One region of the Gracilibacillus marinus genome, then DNA from elsewhere that is predicted to be linked to it. Evidence: predicted binding sites of a transcription regulator. Region 1 holds the regulator's gene; each other region holds the start of a gene.
What was found. Region 1 encodes Rex, which represses fermentation and respiration genes when NADH is low (regulators of the CRP and FNR family bind a similar motif). Its sites were predicted from a motif close to TTGTGAAATATTTCACAA; they were not measured.
Positions count from the first base shown of each region.

Region 2: a site for Rex is predicted at 2,214-2,231, ahead of ACFOZ1_RS03870 (DUF2249 domain-containing protein). Genes of this name have one in related genera too.
Region 3: a site for Rex is predicted at 1,850-1,867, ahead of pflB (formate C-acetyltransferase). Genes of this name have one in related genera too.

Region 1 is NZ_JBHSDV010000009.1:5,056-9,210, reverse strand. Features, by position in the region: gene groES (co-chaperone GroES) at 1-142, opposite strand, end outside; gene ACFOZ1_RS16355 (CPBP family intramembrane glutamic endopeptidase) at 428-1,135, shown strand; gene ACFOZ1_RS16350 (YdiK family protein) at 1,139-1,348, shown strand; gene ACFOZ1_RS16345 (redox-sensing transcriptional repressor Rex) at 1,384-2,019, opposite strand; gene ACFOZ1_RS16340 (ABC-F family ATP-binding cassette domain-containing protein) at 2,209-4,134, shown strand.
Region 2 is NZ_JBHSDV010000001.1:879,566-883,720, forward strand. Features, by position in the region: gene ACFOZ1_RS03860 (cupredoxin domain-containing protein) at 164-523, shown strand; gene ACFOZ1_RS03865 (LLM class flavin-dependent oxidoreductase) at 1,087-2,097, shown strand; gene ACFOZ1_RS03870 (DUF2249 domain-containing protein) at 2,291-2,533, shown strand; gene ACFOZ1_RS03875 (DUF2249 domain-containing protein) at 2,533-2,745, shown strand; gene ACFOZ1_RS03880 (hypothetical protein) at 2,751-3,989, shown strand; gene ACFOZ1_RS03885 (metal-sulfur cluster assembly factor) at 4,003-4,155, shown strand, end outside.
Region 3 is NZ_JBHSDV010000002.1:415,262-419,416, reverse strand. Features, by position in the region: gene pflB (formate C-acetyltransferase) at 1-1,767, opposite strand, end outside; gene ACFOZ1_RS09820 (iron-containing alcohol dehydrogenase) at 2,024-3,190, shown strand; gene ytzI (YtzI protein) at 3,508-3,654, opposite strand; gene ACFOZ1_RS09810 (hypothetical protein) at 3,812-4,060, shown strand; gene adhE (bifunctional acetaldehyde-CoA/alcohol dehydrogenase) at 4,120-4,155, shown strand, end outside.

The DNA.
Region 1 (4,155 bases):
TCACACGACCAGAACCTACAGCTACAACTTTACCTTCTTGTGGTTTTTCTTTCGCAGAATCAGGAAGAACAATTCCACTCGCTGTTTTCTCTTCTTGCTCTACAACTTCAATAATAACACGATCACCTAATGGCTTAAGCATTGGTTATAAACCTCCTTGATATCTACATTTAATTTTTGTTCTTTAGCACTCACTATACAAGAGTGCTAACACAATTATTATAATAATGAAAAGTACTTTTTTTTGCAAGTATTTACTATGAAATTTTTCTAAAAAAATGACATACATGCAAAGATGTACTTCATTACGTCATAAATATAAACAACACTCTTCTATACATAGTCTTACCATTTCAATTTCATTCATGATTTGTGTTAAAATACGTATCATGTATAGAAAAAATAAAATAAAGGGAGTCGTTAAACTTTGCCAAAGAAGTATATGATTATCATCCTTACTTATGTATTAGCACAATTTGCTACAGTTCTTCCTTATTACTTAACTAAGATAATAGATATTAATAACTTGCCATATGTTACGGTAATATGGAATATCGTTGTATTTGGGATTGCTGTCATTATTTCGCTTTTACTATTGAAAAGTGAGATACGTGATTTTTTCCAAGCACGAGAAAAAGGTATCGGCCAAATTATATTATGGTCTATATTAGGCTTTTTCCTAGTCATGATTGCACAAGGGGTCTCTTCTGTTATTGAACGATTCATTATCGGTGTAGATACAGCTTCTGAGAACACGTTAGTCTTAATGCAAGTGGCTCGTGAAATACCTGTATTTCTTCTTATCATCACAATTCTTGGTCCTATATTAGAAGAATTAGTATTCAGGAAGGCAATATTCGGTTCTTTATATAAAAGAATGAATTTCTTCTTTTCTGCCATCATTTCAGGTGTTTTATTTGCGGTATTACACATGGATTTCAGTCATCTGTTAACATATATTGCTGCAGCAACTGTATTTGCTTTTTTATATGTAGAAACAAAGAAGATTATTGTACCTATTATTGTCCATATGTCGATGAACACAATGGCCGTTATTGCACAATTATCGCTTGATCCAGAACAAGTAGAACAATTGATGGAACAATTACAGCTTATATTACTTGGGGGCTATTAAATAATGAGATTCTCGCCACTTACTACTGCATTTCTGTATTTTGGATTAGGTATCTTATTTACCTATATTGCAATACAATCAGTAGAAGAAACTATATTTAACTTTTTCACGATTCTATTAGCTTTTTTTGCAACAATGGATTTTGTACTAGCCATTCGATTAGTAAGATTGCATCGTGCAATAAAAAAAGCTCAGAAAAAGGAGAAAAAATAAAGGCATTCACCTATTATTGGTGAGTGCCTTTGTTTTTATTCTACATCTAATGGATAATGTTTCATAAAATATACTAGCGATTGGAGCTCAACTGCTAAATCAATATGGTGTACGCGCACATCATTTGGAACGGTAATACGTGCAGGTGTAAAGTTAAGGATACCTTTCACACCAGATTGTATTAATCGATCTGTCATTGGTTGCGCTTCAGATACAGGTACTGTTAAAATCGCCACTTGTATATCTCCAATATGCGCTTCCAAGTCATCGACATGATGGACTTCAATTTTACCAATAGACTTCCCTACTTTGCTTGGATCTGCATCAAATGCTACTTCAATTTTTGTATTATTATTTTTGGTAAAGTTATAATTCAAAAATGCAGTACCTAAATTACCTACACCGATCAATGCAACTGGAGTATTCTCATCTTGGTCTAATGTCTTACGGAAAAAACCAAGTAGATAATCCACATTGTATCCATAGCCTTTCTTACCTAATGCACCAAAATAGGAGAAATCACGTCTAATAGTCGCAGAATCTACTTTCATTGCATTACTTAATTCTTTTGATGAAACTCTATCCTTGCCTTGAATGTGTAAATTATTTAAAAATCGATAATATAAAGGTAATCGCTTGGCCGTTGCTTGTGGAATTTTGTTATTTACCATTTTTCATTCCCCTTACTCTATTTCCATATAGGTTTGTGAATGTTTTTACTTACTTCCATTGTAACAGATATCAACAAAAAAGTCGTGAAATAATTCACGAACGAGTATCTTTCCTAATAAAATTCAATGCCTTCCCTCTTGCAGATTCCCGTAATAATAAGATACACTTACATCAATGAGGTGAAACGAATGATTTATTTACAAGCGAATAATGTAACCAAAAGATTCGGCGCGGAGCTGATCTTATCAAATATAAAATTGGAAATTAAACAACATGATCGAATTGCGATTGTTGGGCGTAATGGTGCAGGTAAATCGACATTGTTAAAAATAATCTCTGGTCAACTAAATTATGATGAGGGAGAAATTCATAAACCTAAAGACATAACAATGGGGTATCTCGCACAACATACAGGTCTTGATTCATCTGAAACCATTTGGGATGAAATGCTAAAAATATTTGAACATTTCATAAAGGAAGAAAATAGTTTACGCGAAATGGAAGCAAAAATGGGCGACCCTGACTTTTTACAAGATAGTTCCAAGTATGAACAATTACTATTAAGCTATGATCAAAAACAAGAAGCATTCAAACTTGCTGGAGGTTATCAATACGAAGCAGAAATCAAATCTGTATTGAATGGCTTGAATTTCCCTGAAGAGATGTGGGGAACTTCTATCGCTACATTAAGTGGAGGACAGAAGACACGTCTTGCTCTTGGTAAATTACTTTTAACAAAGCCGCATATTTTAATACTAGATGAGCCGACAAACCATTTAGATATCGAAACATTAACATGGTTAGAAGGCTATATTACGAATTATCACGGTGCCGTTGTCATCGTATCGCACGATCGATATTTTCTAGATAAGACAGTGACGATGGTCTACGAAATATCTAGACATGAATCAACCAAATTCCATGGTAACTATACGAAGTATTTAGAACAAAAGGCACTAAGTTATGAACGAGAACTGAAACAATATGAAAAACAACAAGCAGAAATCAAAAAGATGGAAGACTTTATCCAAAAAAATATTGTTCGAGCATCTACTACTAAGCGAGCACAAAGTCGTAGAAAACAATTAGAAAAAATGGATGTGATGGACAAGCCATTTGGCGAAGAGGGATCTGCTAAGTTCTCATTCACTGTAGAAAGAAGAAGTGGAAATGATGTATTAAAAATACATGACTTATCCTTCCGCTATCAGGAGACAGATCCCGCTCTTTTTACTAACCTAAACCTTCACGTAAATCGCGGAGAAAGTATCGCATTAGTTGGACCAAATGGTGTAGGGAAATCCACACTTTTGAAGAACATTATCGGACATTTAGAGCCAGATACAGGTGAGATACAACTTGGCGCAAATGTGCAAATAGGGTATTACGATCAGGAACAAACCACCCTGCATGCGAACAAAATTGTCTTGAATGAATTGTGGGACGAATATCCACTTATGAATGAAAAGGATATTCGTACAATTCTAGGTAATTTCCTCTTCAGTGGTGATGATGTATTAAGACCTGTTGCTGCACTAAGCGGTGGTGAAAAAGCACGCTTAGCTTTAGCAAAATTAATGATGGAGAAAGCGAACTTCTTATTATTAGATGAACCGACGAACCATTTGGATTTAGATAGTAAAGAAATATTAGAAGCAGCACTCATTGATTATCCTGGTACGATTTTATTTGTATCCCATGACCGCTATTTTATTAACAAAATAGCGACACAAATATTAGAAATGCAAAAGAACAAAACAACAATATACCTCGGTGATTATGATTACTATGTGGAAAAAAAGAATGAAGAAAAGGCATGGAGAGAATTACAATTACAAAATGAACAAGAAGTAACAAAGCAACAAGGAAAAACAGACTTCCAAAAAGAAAAAGAATTAAAGAAATTAGAACGTAAAAAACAACGTAGAATTGAAGAAATCGAACAAGAAATTGCCCAACTTGAAGAGAATGTAGCACATAACGAAGTATTATTATGTGAACCTGACATTTTCCAAGACCACGAAAAATCCTTGCAACTTACAGAGGAAAACGATGCAATGAATACAAAACTCGAACAATTAATGGCAGAGTGGGAGCAATTACATGAAGAGTAAAAAGAACGAACTTCCTTCATA
Region 2 (4,155 bases), on a different contig from region 1:
ATCAGCCCCTCCTTTTAGTTTGGTTGATTAAAGATTACCGTATTTGGTAACACTGTATTGTGAGTTTAATCACGATAAAAGTGTGATATATATCAATACGTAATGTTGAAAGAACATTTAAGATGGGTAAAGAAGTAAATTAATTTGAAAAGGGGAGTAAACAATGAAGAAAATAGTATTCGTATTCATGGCACTTACATTAACAATGGTTTTGGCAGCATGTGGTGGAGATGACAAAGATAGCGGAGGAGATGCAGCTTCTGGAGATGGAGAAACTGTGAACATCAAAGCATCGAATTGGCAATTTGATCAAGAAGAATATACTGTTCCTGCTGGAGAAGTAACAATCAATTTAGCGAATGAAGATGGATACCACGGTATCGATGTAGAAGGAACAGACATTTCCATTGATTCAGAAGGGAATGCAACAGCAACATTAGAACCAGGAGAATATACAATCCGTTGTAACATCCCATGTGGTACAGGACACGAAGATATGGTAGCAACATTAATCGTTGAGTAATAACAAAAGCGAAGGCGCCCGGTAGAAACGTAGTGACTGGAATGCAGCAACAGAAATAAAGGAATCACGGAGAGCTTGCGAACCGATGATGACTTATTGAAAGTTGATGCGTGAAGTCACCTAGTTTCTGGGCGCAGTAGCTGGATGAGACAAAAGCGAAAGCGCCCGGTAGAAACGTAGTGGCTGGAATGCAGTAACAGAAATAAAGGAATCACGGAGAGCATGCGAACCGATGATGACTTATTGAAAGTTGATGCGTGAAGTCACCTAGTTTCTGGAGTGAAAAAAGATGCCACTAAACTTCCAAAAGGAGTTTAGTGGCATCTTTTTTAATGAACAGAGGAAGACATACCGCACTTGTTCACTCTATCTTCTATTCATACTGACTGTGAAAATACATGGTGCTTCTTTATATATAAAGTAACTAAAATTTTGATGAGATTAGTTTTACCATAATAATTTAGCAGTCTCTCACATGATGAGTCTTTTCTTTTTGCATTTCTTTTTGCTATGATGTGAGGAAAGAATACAATTTTATAATACGAGAGGAAGTCACAAAGAGTATGTTAGAATATGGTGTTTACTCATTAACAGAGAGATTAGCTAATCCATTTACAAAGAATATCCTTACATTTAAAGAAAGAATAGATCAATTAGTAGAATATGGTGTATATGCAGATAAGAAAGGCATCCATGTGTTTGGTTTAGGAGAACATCATCGTCTTGATTATGCTGTGTCAAGTCCGCAAATGGTGTTAGCTGCAATCGCTGCAAAGACTTCAAAGATTAAGTTAACTGCACTTACATCATTATTGAATACAACAGATCCTGTTAGATTGTATGAAGATTTTGCGACACTTGATTTGTTATCAGCAGGTAGAAGTGAATTAACGATTGGTCGAGGAGCATTTGTCGAGGCATTCCCACTGTTCGGATATAATGAACGAGATTATGACGAATTATTTGCAGAACATCTACAATTGTTAAATAAATTAAATCATACATCTATTGTAACGTGGAAAGGTAGACATCGATCTTCATTAAACAATGCAGAAATTGCACCAAGAGCAATGCAAAAAAACATACCAATTTCTATTGGTGTTGGTGGTACATTAGAAAGTGCAGAAAGAGCTGCAAATTATAAGTGTGGTCTAACTGTTGTTATGATTGGTGGTATTGTAAAGAAATATAAGAGATTAGTAGATACATATCGAAAGCATTATGAGGGAGAACACCCATTTGTTTCCATAGCAGGACACACATTTATTCGAGAGACAGAAGAAGAATTAGAAAAAGAATTTTACCCATACTACGCTACTTATTGGGAACACTTAACAAAACAAGGGATTGGTGGTGCAATGGGTGTGGCACGTAGCGACTTGGAGTTTGTTACTAGTAAGGAATCTACTCTAATTGTAGGTACACCAAAACAAATCATTGAAAAAATCCAGTATCAAAAAAGCTTGTTTCAACATCAACGTTTTTATGCCCAAGTAGATTTCGGTGGACAATCAACAGAGTCTGTAAAGAAAACAATAGATTTATTGACAGAAGAAGTAATGCCCTATGTGTAAAATTAAATCGTTTTGAAAACCCACATGTGTAGATATATGTGGGTTTTAATATTTTTAATAAATTTTCAATTAATGTGTTTTATACACGGAAGATTGTGTCTGATTTCCACCTATTGTTGTGATAGGAATCACACCAATACTAATTGATAATGATTATCATAATAGTATAAAAGAGCACGAAGGAGGTTTAAGTATGTCAGAACCATTTGTTGAATTAGATGTAAGAGAAGATTTAGCTTTAAAGAAAGAACCATTCGATAAAATTATGAAAGCAGTGAAGGAACTGGAGAATGGTCAAGCTTTTGTACTTCACGCACCATTTAATCCAATCCCGTTGCACAAAGTTCTTGGAAGAAAAGGATTTACCTACGAAGCAGAAAAGAAAGAAAAAAAGCATTGGATAATCACATATAGAAAGAAAGTGGGTGAAGAGTAATGGAAGTGTTAGATAATAGAGGATTACAACCGCCACAACCAATGATGCGTACACTAAAGAAATTAGAATCATTAGAAAAAGGTGCAAAATTAGCGATTATTAATGACAGAAGACCAATGTTTTTATATGAAGAATTAGAGGAATTAGGATTTGAACATGTTACAACAGCAAATGAAGATGGAAGTTATCAAATAATTATTACGAAGCGGTGAGTCACGTGATTCAGTTAAAATCAGAAACCAATATTAAAATACCACTAACATACATTATTTTGGGAACATTAGCCTTTTCCATTGCTCAAATCATTTTATTTATCCATTCTACTAATTTACTTATAGGTAATTTTCGAGTACCTGAAATATGGATGGGAGCACATGTGTTAGTGTTAGGATTTGCCATGTTAGTAGTGATGGGAGCAATGTACCAACTTGTTCCTGTTGTGTTTTTAACAAAAATATGGAGAGAATCTTTTAGCTATATTCAAATGACGATAACAATTGTCGGTGTAATTTTATTTTCTATATTGATTGGCATCAATCCATCTAATGCGATTATTGGTGGCCTTCTAGTTGTTATTGGCTTTACATTGTTTATTATTCAAATGTTAGTCACAATCTTCCAATCAAAAAATATAACAATCATGTTTGGATATATTGTTACAGCATTATGTTGTCTATTTATAACTATCTTATTAGGACTCCTTTTAAGTTACAGTTTTGCAATTGGTGGTTTGTCTTTTCATGAACCATTATTTTACTCACATATTATTGTAGGTCTTATCGGATTTTTTACCTTTTTAATATTTGGGTTTTCATTAAAGTTAGTCCCTATGTTCAGTTTATCACATGATTTCACTTTTTCTTATGCTAAATGGGCCTATTGTCTGTATAGTATTGGATTGCTTACACTTATCTATTCAGTGTGGATAGATAGAAGCATTTTAACAATAGTAGGGTTTTGCTTATTGGCAGCGGGATTTACATTTTTCACAATGAACATTTATAAGATATACAAGAAGAGATTAAAGAGAAAATTAGATACATCTTTTTTCTTTACACTTATTGCATTAGTAAATGGAAATATACTTCATATTGTTGCGCTTATTTGTAGTATTAGTATGGTATCAGATCGAAAAATTTGGAGCTTACTTATTTTTCTCTATATCTATTGTTGGATTATTTTTAGTGTTATCGGTTACTTGTACAAAATCGTACCATTCTTATGGTGGACATATAGTTACTCTATGAAAATCGGCAAGGTAAAAGTGCCAACCCTGAAGGAGATGATTAATGAAAGAGTGGGTAAAATACTATTTGTTAGTTTCTTCTGTTCGATATGTCTATTTGTTCTATCTTATTTAATCGGGAATCAGTTTATTTTGATTATTTCCCAGGTAATACTCACTATTACGACAATTGTTTACACACTATCGATTCTACATGTTTTGCAAAAATAAGGAGATGACATGAATGACAGACTATATTATAAATGGATTGTATGACGTGATTGATCCAGAGTTAGGTATCAATATCGTAGATTTAGGATTAATATATGAAGCGACTTGTGAAGGAAATAAAGCATATGTCAAGATGACTTTAACAACACCTGGCTGTCCTTTGCAT
Region 3 (4,155 bases), on a different contig from region 1:
TTGGGCAATTTTGTTCATAAATGTTTTTACTAATTCTTTGGCAATTTCATCTACACGATCATCGTTGTTACCATATTTAGGGAAGTCCCCTTCAACTTCGTAATCTACAACTAAACCATTCTCATCACGAATTGTTTTTACCTTTGCATATTTAATTGCAGATAGAGAATCAGCGACAACCGACAACCCTGCAATACCACAAGCCATTGTTCGGAGTACTTCTCTATCATGTAATGCCATTTCAATACGCTCATAACTATATTTATCATGCATAAAGTGAATTACATTCAATGTATTTACATATAAGCCTGCTAACCAATCCATCATTTTATCGTATTTCGCTCGGACTTCATCATATTCTAAATACTCTGATGTAATTGGTTGATAATTCGGTCCCACTTGTAACTTTAACTTCTCATCCACTCCACCATTTATTGCATAAAGTAATGCTTTTGCTAAGTTGGCTCTAGCTCCAAAGAATTGCATTTGTTTACCAATTCGCATTGCAGAGACACAACATGCAATACCATAATCATCACCATATTGCTCACGCATCAAGTCATCACTTTCATACTGAATGGAGCTTGTTTGAATCGATATTTTTGCACAGTATTTCTTAAATCCAGCTGGTAATTGTGTTGACCATAATACTGTTAAGTTTGGTTCAGGTGCAGGCCCTAAGTTCTCTAATGTGTGTAAGAAGCGGAAAGAGTTCTTAGTAACTAATGGCCGACCATCTAAAGCAATACCACCTATAGATTCTGTTACCCATGTTGGATCCCCACTAAATAATTCATTATAGTCAGGTGTTCTTGAGAATTTCACTAATCTCAATTTCATGACAAAGTGATCCACTAATTCTTGTGCTTCCTCTTCTGTCAAAACTCCTGCACGAATGTCTCGTTCCATATATATATCTAAGAATGTAGAGACACGACCTAAACTCATTGCAGCACCATTTTGTTCTTTAATTGCTGCAAGATATGCTAAATATAGCCATTGCACAGCCTCTTTTGCATTTGTTGCTGGTTGAGAAAGATCAAAGCCATAAATCGTACCTAATTGTTTTAATTCTTGAAGTGCTCGAATTTGTTCCGCAATTTCTTCGCGATCTCGTATCACTTCTTCACTCATGATACCATTGCCACCGACTATTTCTAAGTCTTCTTTTTTCGCTTCAATTAATCTATCGACACCATATAATGCAACTCGACGATAATCCCCAATAATTCGGCCACGACCATAAGCATCAGGTAGTCCTGTTATAATTCCAGCTTTACGAGCAAGCAACATTTCTTTCGAATACGCATCAAATACGCCTTGGTTATGTGTTTTACGAAACTCTGTGAATGTTTTCACAACATTGTCGTCAACTTTATATCCATACGATTCTGCTGCTGCCACCGCCATTCGTATACCACCGAATGGTTGCAATGACCTTTTGAATGGGACATCTGTTTGTACACCGACGACTTTTTCAGTCTCTTTGTTTAAGTATCCTGCGTCATGTGAAGTGATTGTTGACACAATTTCTGTATCTAAATCATATACTCCACCCCGTTCCATTTCTTCCTTCGTTAATTCCATTACTTGCTTCCATAATTCTAATGTATTATTTGTAGGATTTGCTAAAAACTCTTCATCCCCATCATATAACGTATAGTTTTTTAGAATAAAGTCTCTTACATCAATTTCTGACTGCCACTTTCCTTTTTTAAAACTTTCCCATGCGTTTTCGCGACTACGGATTTCATCTAATACTTTCATTCTATATGACCTCCTGTATAAAGTTTGTGCATTATTGAACATATTTCATATTTTTATTATATTCCTCTTTATTTGATTTGTCATGTGAAATTCATCACATTTAACAGATAGAAAAGTAAAATTACGAATTTGTTCACAATTGTACATTCCTACTAACTATTCATTCCCAAAACAAAATACTTTACAGCAAAAAGAATAATTGCCATAGTAATACTACAATATAATGAAGAAATTCATTTTCAGGAGGTAATGATGGATGCAAAACTTTATTTTTCATAATCCAACAAAATTATACTTTGGTAAAAATCAACTAGAAAATCTCACGCAAGAACTTTCTAAATATGGGAAAAATATATTAGTTGTTTATGGTGGCGGAAGTATTAAACGAAACGGTGTATACGATCAAGTCATGACTATTTTAAAAAATGCAGACAAACAAGTTTTTGAGTTAAATGGTGTGGAACCTAATCCGCGTGTATCTACTGCAAGAAAAGGAATTGAATTGTGTCGTGAGCATCAGATTGACTTACTTCTTGCAGTTGGTGGTGGTAGCACAATTGATTGTACGAAGGCAATTGCAGTTGGTGCGAAATCTGATAATGACATCTGGGATATTGTTACAAAGAAAGCACAAGCGACAGATGCCCTGCCATTTGGGACAGTTTTAACACTTGCAGCAACTGGTTCTGAAATGAATGCAGGTAGTGTCATTACAAATTGGGAGACAAAAGAAAAGCATGGTTGGGGTAGCCCCTACTCGTATCCAGCATTCTCAATTCTCGATCCTGTATTTACAAAGAGTGTACCAAAAGACCAAACCATTTATGGAATCGTGGATATTATGTCACATGCATTAGAACATTATTTCCATCATGAACCAAATACATTCTTACAAGACAGAATGGTAGAAGGTATTCTACAAACAATGGTAGAAACTGGTCCGAAGCTTGTAAAAGATTTAGAAAATGAAACACTACGAGCAACTGTCCTTTATAATGGCACAATGGCACTAAACGGTATGGTGAATATGGGTTATCAAGGAGATTGGGCTACACACAATTTAGAACATGCCGTATCTGCTGTACACGATATTCCTCATGGTGGTGGACTTGCTATACTATTCCCACATTGGATGGAATACGTAATAGATGAGAATGTAGAACGATTTAAACAATTTGCTTTAAGAGTATTTCATGTCGATCCAGAAGGTAAGTCTGATAAAGAGATTGGACTAGAAGGAATCAAACAACTCCGCAGATTTTGGACTGAAATCGGCGCACCAAGTCGCTTAAGTGATTATTCTATTGACGAATCTACTATTGAAATGATGGCAGATCATACAGTAAGTGCGAGAGAAGAATTTGGTAACTTCAAAAAGCTAAACAAACAAGATTCGATTCATATTTATCGACAAGCATTATAATGAAGGAAAGCGGAGAGAATAAAACTCCTTATCTAAACAGAAGATGGACTTTGGATAAATGCAACAGATAGCTTGCTGTGCTGTATAGCGATTTATATGTTTTCATTGTTGCTAAGCATTTCTTCATACTTTAGGAAGTTTTTAGGCAGACGAACATAGCTTATGTCGTCTGCCTATTCTTTATAAGCAATTGTATTCTCCAAACAGAGAAAAGCCTTAAACCTACTTATGAAAGTGGTTTAAGGCTTTAACATTTATTACAACGCTATAGTTTTATAGTAATCTTGCTTCTATAGCCAATTAATTCTTCTTTACATCTAATTCTTCTTTACATCGTCAGAAAAGTGTTCTTCTGGTAATGGATCTACTGTTTGTTTATATCCATAACCTTTATTCAACGTCATAATAGATAGTGCTAACACCATAATTACAACAATAATACAGACAATAATCACAACCCACACATCGTTTCACCCTTTACAAAATGATGGATTAAGTATAACACATTTTTAATTGTGAAACATTTCACAAATTAGACAAAAATACCCCAAACTGTATGCGCTATCATCTGATATGATGATACCAAGAAAGAAATCACTATACAGAAAGGGGTAGAAAACAATGATCTCTTTTCAATGGATTGATTTTCAAACAGACACAAACATATATACACAAGATACTTTTGAACAAGAGGTTGGTGATACTTTTGAAGCATTATTTATAGAAGAAGGGCATAATTATCCTGCAATCATATGGACAACAAACTATGTCATCCTAATTAAAGCTTCAGCACGTATGTATCAAGATATTACTTTTGTAAAAGTTGCTCGTCATCCAACAAATGAATCAAATGTTATGCATTACTACTAATCTTTTATGCTCAATGTTTCACAAATATATATTTCATTTTACTTAGGAGGAAGAGAATAATGGTAACTAAACCGATTGAAAAAGAAAAAGTTTCT